3 regions of the Streptomyces sp. NPDC026092 genome follow, and region 2 is predicted to be linked to each of the others. Evidence: predicted binding sites of a transcription regulator. Region 2 holds the regulator's gene; each other region holds the start of a gene.

Region 1 (4,666 bases), on a different contig from region 2:
ACCATCGGCGGCCGCTCCTCCGTGTCCACCGCGTACGTGTGCGGCGTGAAGCCCTCCTCGCCGCGCTCGAACTGGGTGAGCCGCGGCCGCACCAGATGGCCCCGGGAGAGCCGCAGCTGCGCCGTCCGGTAGATCGCCGCCGCCATCCGGCCCAGCGCCTGGCCGTCCTGGTGCCGGTGCTTGCGGACCCCGACGTCCACCTGCGCGAGGGCGTCCAGACCGACCGTGTGCAGCGCGTCCACGAGCAGGCCCAGCTCCACTCCGTAACCGACCGGGAACGGCAGCCGTTCGAGCAGCGAGCGGCGCGCCGCGTACTCGCCGCCCAGCGGCTGCACGAACCCGGCCAGCTGCGGCCAGTGCAGATTGAGCAGCGGCCGCGCCACCAGCTCCGTCACCCGACCGCCCTGACCTGGGGTGTCGCCGAGCGGGCGGTCGTACATCGCCTTCACGAAGTCGACGTCCTGGTCGGTGAGCAGCGGGCCGACGATGCCGGTGACGAAGTCCGCGGAGAAGTCCCGCAGATCCGCGTCGACGAAGCAGACGATGTCCCCCTCGGTCACCATCAGTGACCGCCACAGCACCTCGCCCTTGCCGGGCACGGCGGGTATCCGGGGCAGGATCGCGTCCCGCGCCACCACCCGCGCCCCGGCCGCCGCCGCCACCTCCGCCGTACGGTCGGTGGAACCGGAGTCGATCACCACCAGCTCGTCCACGAGCGGAACGGCCTCGGTCATCAGCTCGCGCCGGATGACGGAGACGATCTCGCCGACCGTCGCCTCCTCGTTCAGCGCGGGCAGCACGACGCTGACCGTCGTCCCGTGCTTCGCCGCCAGGACGCGGTCGAGTCTTCGGTCCGCCACGGACCAGGACCGCCGACCCAGCCAGCGCTCCACTTCCTCCAGCACGTGATCTCCATCTCGCGGTTCGGACGGCAGGTTCAACCCTCCGGGCCTTCGGTTACAGTCTTGAACAACGCGGATGCCCGATGCATGTCGGGGTGCCACCCGCGTCACACAATCGAATACCGCTCATCCAGAGGGGCAGAGGGAAACGGCCCGTTGAAGCCCCGGCAACCCTCCAGTCGGTCACTCGTCCGCAGTCGTCAGCACTGCGCCCGCGAGGCTCCCGGCTAGGGAAGGTGCCAAATCCGTCTCATGGCGATGTTCGTCATGGGAAAGATGAGGAGAAAGGGCCTCGCCTCCATGGCTGTACAGACTGCTACCCCCGACACCACCGCCGCCGACACCGCTCGGACGGTCGATCTCGGTCCCGCTTCCGGCCTTTCCTGCCGGGAATGCGGCGAAGTCTTCGCACTCGGCCCGATCTTCGCCTGCGAGCTGTGTTTCGGCCCTCTCGAAGTCGCGTACGACCTTCCCGTCGGTGACCCCGAGGCGCTGCGCAAGCAGATCGAGGCCGGCCCCGCCAATATCTGGCGCTACGCCCCGCTGCTGCCCGTCCCCGCCGACGTCGCCGAGAAGCCGAACCTGAACCCGGGCTGGACCAAGCTCGTCCAGGCCGACAACCTCGCCGGCGAACTGGGCGTCGAGCCCGGCAAGCTCTTCGTCAAGGACGACTCGGGCAACCCGACGCACTCCTTCAAGGACCGCGTCGTCGCCCAGGCCCTCGAGGCCGCCCGCGCCTTCGGCTTCACCACGCTCTCCTGCTCCTCCACCGGCAACCTGGCCGGCGCCGTCGGCGCCGCCGCCGCCCGCGCCGGCTTCCGCTCCTGCGTCTTCATCCCGCACGACCTGGAGCAGGGCAAGGTCGTCATGGCCGCCGTCTACGGCGGTGAGCTCGTCGGCATCGAGGGCAACTACGACGACGTCAACCGCTTCTGCTCCGAGCTCATCGGCGACCCGCTGGGCGAGGGCTGGGGCTTCGTCAACGTCAACCTGCGGCCGTACTACGGCGAGGGCTCCAAGACGCTCGCGTACGAGATCTGCGAGCAGCTGGGCTGGGTCATCCCGGACCAGCTCGTCATCCCGATCGCCTCCGGCTCGCAGCTCACCAAGATCGACAAGGGTCTGCAGGAGCTCATCAAGCTGGGCCTGGTCGAGGACAAGCCGTACAAGATCTTCGGCGCCCAGGCCGAGGGCTGCTCGCCGGTGTCCGCCGCCTTCAAGGCCGGTCACGACGTCGTACGGCCGCAGAAGCCCCACACCATCGCCAAGTCGCTCGCCATCGGCAACCCGGCCGACGGCCCGTACGTCCTCGACATCGCGCGCCGCACCGGCGGCGCCGTGGAGGACGTGAACGACGAGCAGGTCGTCGAGGCGATCAAGATCCTGGCCCGGACCGAGGGCATCTTCGCCGAGACGGCGGGCGGCGTGACGGTCGGCGTGACGAAGAAGCTGGTCGAGGCCGGCCTCATCGACCCGACCCTCACCACCGTCGTGCTCAACACCGGCGACGGCCTCAAGACCCTCGACGCGGTGGCCGACACCTCTCAGGCGACCGCCACCATCAAGCCGAGCCTGGACGCGTTCCGCGACGCCGGCCTGGCCCACTGACCCCCACTCGTCCGTTCACGGAAGGCAGCAGCACATGAGCGTCAAGGTCCGTATCCCCACCATCCTCCGTACCTACACGGGCGGCCAGGCCGAGGTTCCGGCGGAGGGCGCGACCCTGTCCGAGGTCATCTCCGACCTGGAGAAGAACCACGCGGGCATCGCCGCCCGCGTCCTGGACGACCAGGGCAAGCTGCGCCGCTTCGTGAACGTCTACGTGAACGACGACGACGTCCGCTTCGAGCAGGGCCTGGAGACGGCGACGCCGGACGGCGCGGGCGTCTCCATCATCCCGGCGGTCGCCGGCGGCTGCTGAGCCGTCGGATCCGCTCTGGATCCGCCTTTAAGTTACCCGGAGTAACCGAATTGCCCCCTCCGCGAGAGAAGCGGAGGGGGCAATTCTGCATGGTTGAACGCGGTAGAGTTGGGGAAGTCCCCCCGGCTTCGCCGCGCTGCTCCGTGCCAGCCGCATATGAGAATGCGTCCGCACGCGACAAGAAGCAGCCAAAGTACGCGAACGATCTGTACCTTCTGCGCGCTTTGCCGGGCCCGACTTGCCCCGGAATTCATTCAATTCTCCGGAATTCTCCTTTACGCCGTGCCCAGAATTCTCGTCCGATTGACCTGTTGCAGAGGGCAGTTGGGCAGATACATTCAGCCGCGGTCGACGCGTTCCGGCGCAGGGTCTGACCCGGGTCCGCGAAGTGCGGGTCCCGCGCAAGGGCCAGTAATAGGGGAGTTAGGCATGGCTCAGGGCACCGTCAAGTGGTTCAACGCGGAGAAGGGCTACGGCTTCATCGCGGTCGACGGTGGTGCGGATGTATTCGTCCACTACAGCGCGATCCAGATGGACGGATACCGCACCCTCGAAGAGGGTCAGCGGGTCGAGTTCGAGATCTCGCAGGGCCAGAAGGGTCCGCAGGCGGACATGGTCAAGCTCGCCGTCTGAGCACGGCGCGATCGGCCACCACGTACGCACTCACGCGTTCTCACGCCGAGGGGTCCGCATCCTGACCGGGATGCGGACCCCTCGTGCGTGTGCGGGGTGCGTCGGTGGGCCCGCGCGTGCGTGGCCGGGTGCGCAAGGGCCGTCTCTCGATCTGTGGGAGTCGCTTGCACTCGCATGGGCCGAGTGCTAATCATTGGCGTTAGCACTCTGAAGGTGAGAGTGCTTACGAGGATCGGGCAGACGAGGTCCGCGGCCAGGTGGGGCAAGGAACCGCCGGGTACGCAGGCCGTCCGTCGCGGGCGTCGGCGCGGTCCTGGAGCGTTATCCACCCCATGTCCGGGAGGACCACTTCACATGGCCAAGATCATCGCGTTCGACGAGGAGGCACGGCGCGGTCTCGAGCGCGGGATGAACCAGCTCGCCGACGCCGTCAAGGTCACCCTTGGCCCCAAGGGCCGGAACGTCGTCCTCGAGAAGAAGTGGGGCGCCCCCACGATCACCAACGATGGTGTCTCCATCGCCAAGGAGATCGAGCTCGAGGACCCGTACGAGAAGATCGGCGCCGAGCTGGTCAAGGAAGTCGCCAAGAAGACGGACGACGTCGCCGGTGACGGTACGACCACCGCGACCGTCCTCGCCCAGGCGCTCGTCCGCGAGGGCCTGCGCAACGTGGCGGCCGGCGCCAACCCGATGGCCCTCAAGCGCGGCATCGAGAAGGCCGTCGAGGCCGTCTCCGGCGCCCTGCTCGAGCAGGCGAAGGATGTCGAGACCAAGGAGCAGATCGCTTCCACGGCCTCCATCTCCGCCGCCGACACCCAGATCGGCGAGCTCATCGCCGAGGCGATGGACAAGGTCGGCAAGGAAGGCGTCATCACCGTCGAGGAGTCCCAGACCTTCGGTCTGGAGCTGGAGCTCACCGAGGGTATGCGCTTCGACAAGGGCTACATCTCGGCGTACTTCGCCACCGACATGGAGCGTATGGAGGCGTCCCTGGACGACCCGTACCTCCTGATCGTCAACTCCAAGATCTCCTCGGTCAAGGACCTGCTCCCGCTCCTGGAGAAGGTCATGCAGTCGGGCAAGCCGCTGCTGATCATCGCCGAGGACGTCGAGGGCGAGGCCCTGTCGACCCTGGTCGTCAACAAGATCCGCGGCACCTTCAAGTCCGTCGCGGTCAAGGCTCCGGGCTTCGGCGACCGCCGCAAGGCCA
Region 2 (4,666 bases):
CCGGGGCCCCTGGGCCGGCCCTCGTGGGGTTATCCACAGGGCGGTCGGCTTCGTCGGGCGGTACGGGACAATGGGCTCATGCCTTCCGTACTGCCCGATGGTGAGCCCATGCCCGAGGACGGGGCGCTTCCCGCACACGCCCTGGAAGGGGCCGGGGAGCGGCCGCTCGGGTTCTATCTGCATGTGCCGTACTGCGCGACGCGGTGCGGCTACTGCGACTTCAACACGTACACCGCGAGCGAGCTGCGCGGTGCCGGCGGCGTGCTCGCCTCCCGGGACAACTACGCGGGGCAGGTCGTCGAGGAGATACGCCTCGCCCGGAAGGTGCTCGGTGACGACCCGCGCCCTGTGCGGACCGTCTTCGTCGGCGGGGGTACGCCCACGCTGCTCGCCGCCGGGGATCTCGTACGGATGCTGGGGGCGATCCGGGACGAGTTCGGGCTCGCGGACGACGCCGAGGTCACGACGGAGGCGAACCCGGAGTCGGTGGACCCGGCGTACCTGGAGGAGCTGAGGGCCGGTGGCTTCAACCGGGTGTCCTTCGGCATGCAGAGCGCCCGCCAGCACGTCCTGAAGGTCCTCGACCGGACGCACACGCCGGGCCGGCCCGAGGCGTGCGTCGCCGAGGCGCGGGCAGCGGGCTTCGAGCACGTGAACCTGGACCTCATCTACGGGACGCCCGGGGAGTCCGACGACGACTGGCGGGCGTCGCTGGAGGCGGCGATCGGGGCGGGCCCCGACCATGTCAGCGCGTACGCGCTGATCGTCGAGGAGGGGACGCAGCTGGCGCGGCGGATCCGGCGGGGCGAGGTGCCGATGACGGACGACGACGTGCATGCGGACCGGTACCTGATAGCCGACTCCGTCTTCGCGGAGGCCGGCTTCGACTGGTACGAGGTCTCGAACTGGGCCACGTCCGAGGCCGGGCGGTGCCTGCACAACGAGCTGTACTGGCGGGGCGCCGACTGGTGGGGCGCGGGGCCGGGGGCGCACTCGCACGTGGGCGGTGTCCGGTGGTGGAACGTGAAGCATCCGGGGGCGTATGCGGCGGCGCTGTCCTCCGGTAGGTCGCCGGGTGCGGGCCGGGAGGTCCTGTCGGCGGAGGACCGGCGGGTGGAGCGTGTCCTTCTGGAGCTACGGCTCCGGGAGGGGTGCCCGCTGGAGCTCCTGCGTCCGGACGGACTGGCCGCGTCTCGCAAGGCCCTGGAGGACGGGCTCCTCGACGCCGGGGCGTACGGGGAGGGGCGCGCGGTCCTGACCCTGCGGGGCCGCCTGCTGGCCGACGCGGTCGTCCGCGACCTGGTCGACTAGGCCGCCGGCCCCGGGGCGGGGCTGCGGGGCCTTTCGAGCGCGCCCACCCCGTGCGAGGGGCCTGAGCAGGCACCGCCCCGTGGGTTGTGCCCACCCTCCCCCTAGGACTTCGTCCTGGGGGGACCCCCAGCCCTGCGGAACGATTGCCCACAACGGTGTGGGGGGAGTCGATGCTGTCTCGCCGGGCTACGGGGCCGTGACGAAGTCGATCAGTTCTTCTACTCGGCCCAGGAGTTGGGGTTCCAGGTCCTTGTAGGACGTGACCTTCGACAGGATGTGTTGCCAGGCCGCGCCTGTGTTGGGGGGCCAGCCCAGGGCCTCGCAGATGCCCGTCTTCCAGTCCTGGCCGTGGGGGATCCTCGGCCAGGACTCGATGGACAGGGACGACGGCTTCACCGCCTCCCAGATGTCGATGTAAGGGTGGCCGACGATCAGGACGTCCGGGGACGAGATCTGGGCCGCGATGCGGGACTCCTTCGAGCCCGGGACCAGGTGGTCGACCAGGATGCCCAGGCGGGCGTCCGCCGCCGGGGCGAAGTCGGCGACGATCGCCGGGAGGTCGTCGATGCCCTCCAGGTACTCCACCACCACGCCCTCGATCCGCAGGTCGTCGCCCCAGACCCGCTCCACCAGTTCGGCGTCGTGCCGGCCCTCCACGTAGATCCGGCCCGCCCGTGCCACCCGCGCCCGCGCCCCCGGGACCGCGATCGAGCCCGAGGCCGTGCGATTCGAGCGCGCGGGGCCCGACGCCGGGCGTACCAGCGTCACCGGCTTGCCCTCCAGGAGGAACGCCCTCGGGTCCATCGGGAACACCCGGTGCTTGCCGAAGCGGTCCTCCAGCGTCACCGTGCCCGCCTCGCAGCGGATCACCGCCCCGCAGAACCCCGTCGATACCTCCTCCACCACGAGGTCCACCTCCGCCGGTACCTCCGGCACCGGGGCGGATCGCTTCCAGGGGGGCGTCAGGTCCGGGTTGTAGCTGCGCATTCGCGTGACGTTATGCGACGGCGAAGCGCCGTGCCAGTTCCTCGCGTTGGCGTCGTACGAACGTGGCGTCCACCACCGCCCCGTGGCCCGGTACGTACACCGCGTCCTCGCCGCCCAGGGCGAGTAGCCGGTCCAGGGCGTCCGGCCAGCGGGACGGGATCGCGTCCGGGCCCGCCTGCGGCTCCCCCGACTCCTCCACCAGGTCCCCGCAGAAGACGATCTCCGGCTCACCCGGGACCAGGAGCGTCAGGTCGTGCGCCGTGTGGCCCGGGCCCACGTTCGCCAGCAGCACCTGCCGGCCGCCCAGGTCCAGCGTCCACTCCCCGGAGACCACGTGGTGCGGCGCCACCAGCACGTCCACCGCCTCCGCCGCCGCGAACGCGTCCACCCCGTGCCGTACCGCGTCCGCCATCAGCTCGCCGCCCTCCCGGCGCAGCAGCGCGTCCACGCCCACCGCCCCGTACACCTCCGCCCCCGCGAACGCCGCCGTGCCGAGTACATGATCGAAATGGGGGTGGCTCAGTGCGATGTGTGTCACTCTTCGGCCCCCGGTCAGCCCCTCGATCTGGGTGCGCAGAGCGGTTCCCTCCCGCAGCGTCGAGCCCGTGTCGTACAGCAGTACCGCCTGTTCGCCCACCACCAGGCCCACCGTGGCGTCCCAGCCGGGCAGCCTGCGCCGCCCCACGCCGTCCGCGAGCCGCTCCCAGCCGAACTCTTCCCAAGCGACATCCATACCGCGACGCTATCCGCAAAGACCCGCCCCCCGAATCCGCGACGACCCGACCTCCGACGCCGACTCCGAGGCGGCCTCCTTGCCAGGAGCGATGCCCGCCGCCGTACACTGGCCGGGGGATTCCTGGCACTCGGGCAGGGCGAGTGCCAAATGCGGAGCAACCGAAGCAACCCGATACGACGAGCTGGAGGTGTGCGCGATGCTCAGCGAACGCAGACTCGAGGTGCTGCGCGCCATCGTCCAGGACTACGTCGGGACGGAGGAGCCCGTCGGCTCCAAGGCGCTCACGGAGCGCCACAAGCTCGGCGTCTCGCCCGCCACCGTGCGCAACGACATGGCCGTCCTGGAGGACGAGGGCTACATCGCCCAGCCCCACACCAGCGCCGGCCGCATCCCGACCGACAAGGGGTACCGCCTCTTCGTCGACCGGCTCGCCGGCGTCAAGCCGCTGTCGACGCCCGAGCGGCGCGCGATCCACAACTTCCTCGACGGAGCCGTCGACCTCGACGACGTCGTCGGGCGCACGGTCCGGCTGCTCGCGCAGCTGACCCGCCAGGTCGCCGTCGTCCAGTACCCGTCGCTGACCCGCTCGACGGTCCGGCACGTGGAGCTGCTCGCGCTGGCGCCCGCCCGGCTGATGCTCGTCCTCATCACGGACACCGGGCGCGTCGAGCAGCGCGTCATCGACTGCCCCGCGCCCTTCGGCGAGACCTCCCTCGCCGACCTGCGCGCCCGGCTCAACAGCCGGGTCGTCGGCCGCCGTTTCGCGGACGTGCCGCAACTGGTGCAGGATCTCCCGGAGTCCTTCGAGGAGATGGAGGACCGCGGGACGGTCTCGACCGTGCTCGCGACCCTGCTCGAAACCCTGGTGGAAGAGCACGAGGAGCGGCTGATGATCGGCGGTACCGCCAATCTCACCCGCTTCGGCCATGACTTCCCCCTCACGATCCGGCCTGTGCTCGAAGCGCTCGAGGAGCAGGTCGTGCTCCTCAAGCTGCTCGGCGAGGCCAAGGACTCGGGCATGACCGTACGGATCGGGCACGAGAACGCCCATGAGGGCCTCACCTCCACGTCCGTCGTCGCGGTCGGCTACGGTTCGGGCGACGAGGCAGTCGCCAAACTCGGCGTGGTCGGACCGACCCGCATGGACTACCCCGGAACGATGGGAGCGGTACGCGCAGTGGCACGTTACGTCGGACAGATCCTGGCGGAGTCGTAAGTGGCCACGGACTACTACGCCGTACTCGGCGTACGCCGCGACGCGTCCCAGGACGAGATCAAGAAGGCATTCCGGCGGCTCGCGCGCGAGCTGCACCCGGATGTGAATCCCGATCCGAAGACGCAGGAACGGTTCAAGGAGATCAACGCCGCGTACGAGGTGTTGTCGGACCCGCAGAAGAAGCAGGTCTACGACCTCGGCGGCGACCCGCTGTCCGCGTCCGGCGGCGCCGGTGGTGCCGGCGGCTTCGGCCAGGGTGGCTTCGGGAACTTCTCGGACATCATGGACGCCTTCTTCGGTACGGCGTCGCAGCGCGGGCCGCGCTCGCGCACCCGGCGCGGCCAGGACGCGATGATCCGGCTGGAGATCGACCTCAACGAGGCCGCCTTCGGCACGACCAAGGACATCCAGGTCGA
Region 3 (4,666 bases), on a different contig from region 2:
GGGCGAACGTGCGGCCGGAGCCCGTTCTCAGGACGTCGCGTACGCCATAGGGCACCGCTCCCGTCAGCTCGGCCAGGTCGTTCGCCGTGAGGCCGCCTCCGGCGGCGGTCAGCAGGGCCAGGAGGTCGTACTCCAGGCCTCCGGCCTCCAGGAGGCGCTTCAGTTCGCGCTCCGCCTCGGCCCGGATGGTGCGGGCGTGCGACGAGGGCTCCAGGGTGCGGACGATCGTGGGGTCGCGGAGCGCGTGGCCGGCGGGAACGTCGACGGGCACGGGAGGGTTCAGCCGGCCGGAGACGATGACGGGCAGGACGTCGGAGCCCGGCAGCAGGCTCGCGATCGAGTGGGCGTCCGGCCCCGTGGTGACGCCCCGGTCCTCGTCCAGGCCGTCGACCAGCAGGACCAGCCGTTCGCCCCTCTCGGCGCAGGAGCGCGCCGCCTCCCCGTAGAGGCGGAGCAGATGGGCTTCGCGGGTCGCGGCCGTCAGGTGGGCGGGGAGTCCTTCGCCGGCCAGCTCGGCGAGCTGCTCCAGGACCACGTCCACGTAGGCCACGACGTCGTTCTGCGCGCCCAGGCGGGCGGTGATGAAGAACGGGACGATCCGCACCCCCGCCGGCGGGTTCAGCGCGAACCAGGACAGCAGCGCCGTCTTGCCCGCCCATGCCTCCGCCCGCCACCACGTGTACGTGGGGCCGGAGTCCGCGGTGCAGAAGGCCGCCAGCGCGGCCAACTCCGACTCCCGGTCCACCAGTTCCGCCGGGGCGATCCGGCGAACCTGCTCCCAGTACGCCGATCGGACCGGCGGCGCCGTCACGACCTGGTTGTGGTCGCCGGTGACGACTATCCAGGCATCGCCCCCGACCGCCACCGACCGCTTCCCCCGCGCCTGCTGCATGGCGCCCATGTTGCCAGGGCCCGGGACGGCCCCGGACCTAGACTGGAGGTGTCCCACCCGGTCCGGGAGGCACCATGACTTTCGTACAGATAATCGATTGCAAGACCAGTCGGTTCGACGACCTGAACCGGCTCATGGACAAGTGGGTCGAACAGACCAAGGGCAAGCGGACGGCCACGCACAGCGTCATCGGCAAGGACCGCTCGGACTCGTCCCACCTCGTGGAGATCGTGGAGTTCCCCTCCTACGAGGTCGCGATGACCAACTCACAGCTCCCGGAGACGGATCGCATCTTCCGGGAGATGGTCGCGCTCTGTGACGAGATGCCGACGTTCACGGATCTCGACATCATCCGGGACGAGCAGCTGTACAAGTCCAACGCGCGCCGCCTCTTCGAGCTCATGGCCTCCGAGGGCGAGCTGCCGCCGCTCGACGAGGTGCTGGCGGAGGGGTACCACGACCACGATCCGACCAACGAGCAGGACGTCATCGGCATGGACGCGGTCCGCCGAGAGGTGGAGATGTGGCGGGCGGGCTTCGACTTCGCCTTCACCATCAACGACCAGATCGCGGAGGGCGACCGCGTGTGCACCCGGTGGACCTGGATCGGCACGCACACCGGCGACTTCATGGGGCTCCAGCCCACCGGCATGAAGGTCTCCATGACCGGCACGACCATCCACCAGTGCCGCGAGGACGGCAAGATCACGGAGGGTTGGTGGCAGTACGACCTGCTCGGGCTCATGGGGCAGCTCGGCGCGGTGGAAGGGTAGGAGCGAGAAACAGGAGCGGGGAAAACGCCGAGGTCCGGCGCCCCTCTCGGGGACACCGGACCTCAGTGATCAGCTACGAGCGAGCGATCGGCCGCGCGTCGCGTCAGTGCGAGTGACCGTGGCCGTGGCCGTGGCCCGCGTCCGCCGGCTCCTCTTCCTTCTTCTCCACCACGAGGGTCTCGGTGGTGAGGAGGAGGGAGGCGATCGAGGCGGCGTTCTCCAGCGCGGAGCGCGTCACCTTGACCGGGTCGATGACGCCGGCCTTGACCAGGTCGCCGTACTCGCCGGTGGCGGCGTTGAAGCCCTGGCCCTTGTCGAGCTCGGCGACCTTCGAGGTGATGACGTAGCCCTCGAGGCCGGCGTTCTCGGCGATCCAGCGCAGCGGCTCGACGGCGGCGCGGCGGACGACCGCGACACCCGTGGCCTCGTCGCCGGTCTTGTCGAGGTTGCCCTCGAGGACCTTGACGGCGTGGACCAGAGCGGAGCCACCACCGGAGACGATGCCCTCCTCGACCGCGGCGCGGGTCGCGGAGATGGCGTCCTCCAGACGGTGCTTCTTCTCCTTCAGCTCCACCTCGGTGGCGGCGCCGACCTTGATCACGCACACGCCGCCGGCCAGCTTCGCGAGGCGCTCCTGGAGCTTCTCGCGGTCCCAGTCGGAGTCGGTGGACTCGATCTCGGCCTTGATCTGGTTGACGCGGCCCGCGACGTCCTCGGAGTTGCCGCCACCGTCGACGATGGTGGTGTCGTCCTTGGTGATCGTCACGCGGCGGGCGGTGCCCAGCACGTCCAGACCGGCCTGGTCGAGCTTGAGGCCGACCTCCTCGGCGATGACGGTGGCACCGGTGAGGGTGGCCATGTCGCCGAGCATCGCCTTGCGGCGGTCGCCGAAGCCGGGGGCCTTGACGGCCACGGCGTTGAAGGTGCCACGGATCTTGTTGACGACCAGGGTCGACAGGGCCTCGCCCTCGACGTCCTCGGCGATGATCAGCAGCGGCTTGGAGGAGCCGGCCTGGATGACCTTCTCGAGGAGCGGCAGGAGGTCCTGGATCGAGGAGATCTTGCCCTGGTTGATCAGGATGTACGGGTCGTCGAGGACGGCCTCCATACGCTCCTGGTCGGTCACCATGTACGGGGACAGGTAGCCCTTGTCGAAGGCCATGCCCTCGGTGAAGTCGAGCTCCAGGCCGAAGGTGTTGGACTCCTCGACGGTGATGACACCGTCCTTGCCGACCTTGTCCATCGCCTCGGCGATGAGCTCGCCGACCTGCTGGTCCTGCGCGGAGAGCGCGGCCACGGCGGCGATGTCGGACTTGTCCTCGATCGGACGGGCGGTCGCGAGCAGCTCGTCGGAGACGGCCTTGACCGCGGCGTCGATGCCCTTCTTCAGGGCGGCCGGGGAGGCGCCGGCGGCGACGTTGCGCAGACCCTCGCGGACGAGCGCCTGGGCGAGCACGGTGGCGGTGGTGGTGCCGTCACCCGCGATGTCGTTGGTCTTGGTCGCCACCTCCTTCACCAACTGGGCACCGAGGTTCTCGTACGGGTCCTCGATCTCGACCTCGCGGGCGATCGTGACACCGTCGTTGGTGATGGTGGGGGCGCCGAACTTCTTGTCGATGACGACGTTGCGACCCTTGGGGCCGATCGTCACCTTCACCGTGTCGGCAAGCTTGTTGACGCCGCGCTCAAGGGCGCGACGGGCGTCCTCGTCGAACTTCAGGATCTTCGCCATGGGAGCGATTCAGCCCTCTCGGAATTCGTGGTGAAACTGGTGAAACGAACTGCGCCCCGGACGCCCGGTGCGGGGTCAGGGGCGCAGCTCAAAGCATCTGTTTCAGATACTTCGGTGAATTACTTCTCGATGATCGCGAGCACGTCGCGAGCCGAGAGGACGAGGAACTCCTCGCCGTTGTACTTCACCTCGGTGCCGCCGTACTTGCTGTACAGCACGACATCGCCGACCTGGACGTCGAGCGGAAGACGCTCGCCGTTCTCGAAGCGGCCCGGGCCCACGGCGAGGACGGCGCCCTCCTGGGGCTTCTCCTTCGCGGTGTCCGGGATGACCAGGCCAGAGGCGGTGGTCTGCTCGGCGTCGAGCGGCTGGACCACGATGCGGTCCTCGAGCGGCTTGATGGCAACCTTGGAGCTGGTGGTCGTCACGATCCGACCTCCCCCTTCGGAGATCTCACGGGGTTAACTGTCTGAGGTGGCGACCAGGTGGATCCGTCGTCGCGGGTGCCGGACCTGCCCGTCGCTGTGTTGGCACTCTCCAGTGGGGAGTGCCAGAGCCGAGACTATGACCGCGATTAGCACTCGGTCAAGCGGAGTGCCAATTCAGTGCCGCGTGGCGGCCGCGAGGCGACCGCGGGGCTGTTCGGTACCGCGTCGCGTTCGATTCGGTCTCGGTACGGGAAACGGCTCGGCGGACCCGGAGGTTCCGTACGAAGGTGCGGACATGACAACCTCACGCCGCCCGGTCCGCACGGGAGTCGACATCGCCACCGCAGTGGTGTTCCTGGTCCTGGAGTGCGTGCTCGCGTTCGCCGCGGCCGTCTTCCTGGCCGCGCGGAAGCTGGGCGCCGGTCGGCTGGATCCGGCGACTCCGGATCCGCCGCCGATGGACTGGGTGCCCGTGATCGTCTTCGGCGTGGTCACCGGCGCCGCCCTGCTCCTCGCCGTCGCGATGCTGCGGGGCGGCTGGGTCTGGACGGCCGGGGGTCAGTTCCTCGCCATGGGGCTGCTCGGCCTCGCGACGCTGCTCATCGCGGCGGAGGAGTGGACGTACGCGCATCCCGACCCGGAACCCGCGCCCACCCCGATCTCCGCACCCGCATCCACGCCCGGCTCCCCGTCCGCGCCCGCGTCCGCCCCTACCGCGTCGGACCGCGGGTCATCGCTCCTCGCGATGTCCGGCGCGCTGCCGGTCCGGCCCTGAGTCGACGAAGCCGTCGTCCATCCGCGCGAGCCGGTGCAGGACCCGGGCCGCCGCCCCCGAGAGCGC

The links. The regulator HrcA, encoded in region 2, represses chaperone genes, less so after heat shock. The targets are predictions, from matches to a motif close to TTNGCACTCNGNNNNNCNGAGTGCNAA.
Region 1: groL (chaperonin GroEL) is a predicted target of HrcA. The motif match lies at 3,620-3,646, and genes of this name have one in related genera.
Region 3: groES (co-chaperone GroES) is a predicted target of HrcA. The motif match lies at 3,972-3,998, and genes of this name have one in related genera.

Annotation. Positions count from the first base shown of each region.
Region 1 is NZ_JBEZYN010000006.1:282,459-287,124, reverse strand. Features, by position in the region: gene AB0F56_RS12665 (glucosyl-3-phosphoglycerate synthase) at 1-905, opposite strand, end outside; SAM riboswitch class I at 1,026-1,185, shown strand; gene thrC (threonine synthase) at 1,203-2,510, shown strand; gene AB0F56_RS12655 (MoaD/ThiS family protein) at 2,545-2,823, shown strand; gene AB0F56_RS12650 (cold-shock protein) at 3,253-3,456, shown strand; gene groL (chaperonin GroEL) at 3,811-4,666, shown strand, end outside.
Region 2 is NZ_JBEZYN010000005.1:147,400-152,065, reverse strand. Features, by position in the region: gene hemW (radical SAM family heme chaperone HemW) at 109-1,311, shown strand; gene AB0F56_RS10190 (DUF3097 domain-containing protein) at 1,498-2,298, opposite strand; gene AB0F56_RS10185 (MBL fold metallo-hydrolase) at 2,309-3,031, opposite strand; gene hrcA (heat-inducible transcriptional repressor HrcA) at 3,231-4,250, shown strand; gene dnaJ (molecular chaperone DnaJ) at 4,251-4,666, shown strand, end outside.
Region 3 is NZ_JBEZYN010000017.1:62,662-67,327, reverse strand. Features, by position in the region: gene AB0F56_RS25910 (hypothetical protein) at 1-892, opposite strand, end outside; gene AB0F56_RS25905 (ester cyclase) at 967-1,665, shown strand; gene groL (chaperonin GroEL) at 1,769-3,397, opposite strand; gene groES (co-chaperone GroES) at 3,517-3,825, opposite strand; gene AB0F56_RS25890 (DUF6234 family protein) at 4,121-4,600, shown strand; gene AB0F56_RS25885 (hypothetical protein) at 4,556-4,666, opposite strand, start outside.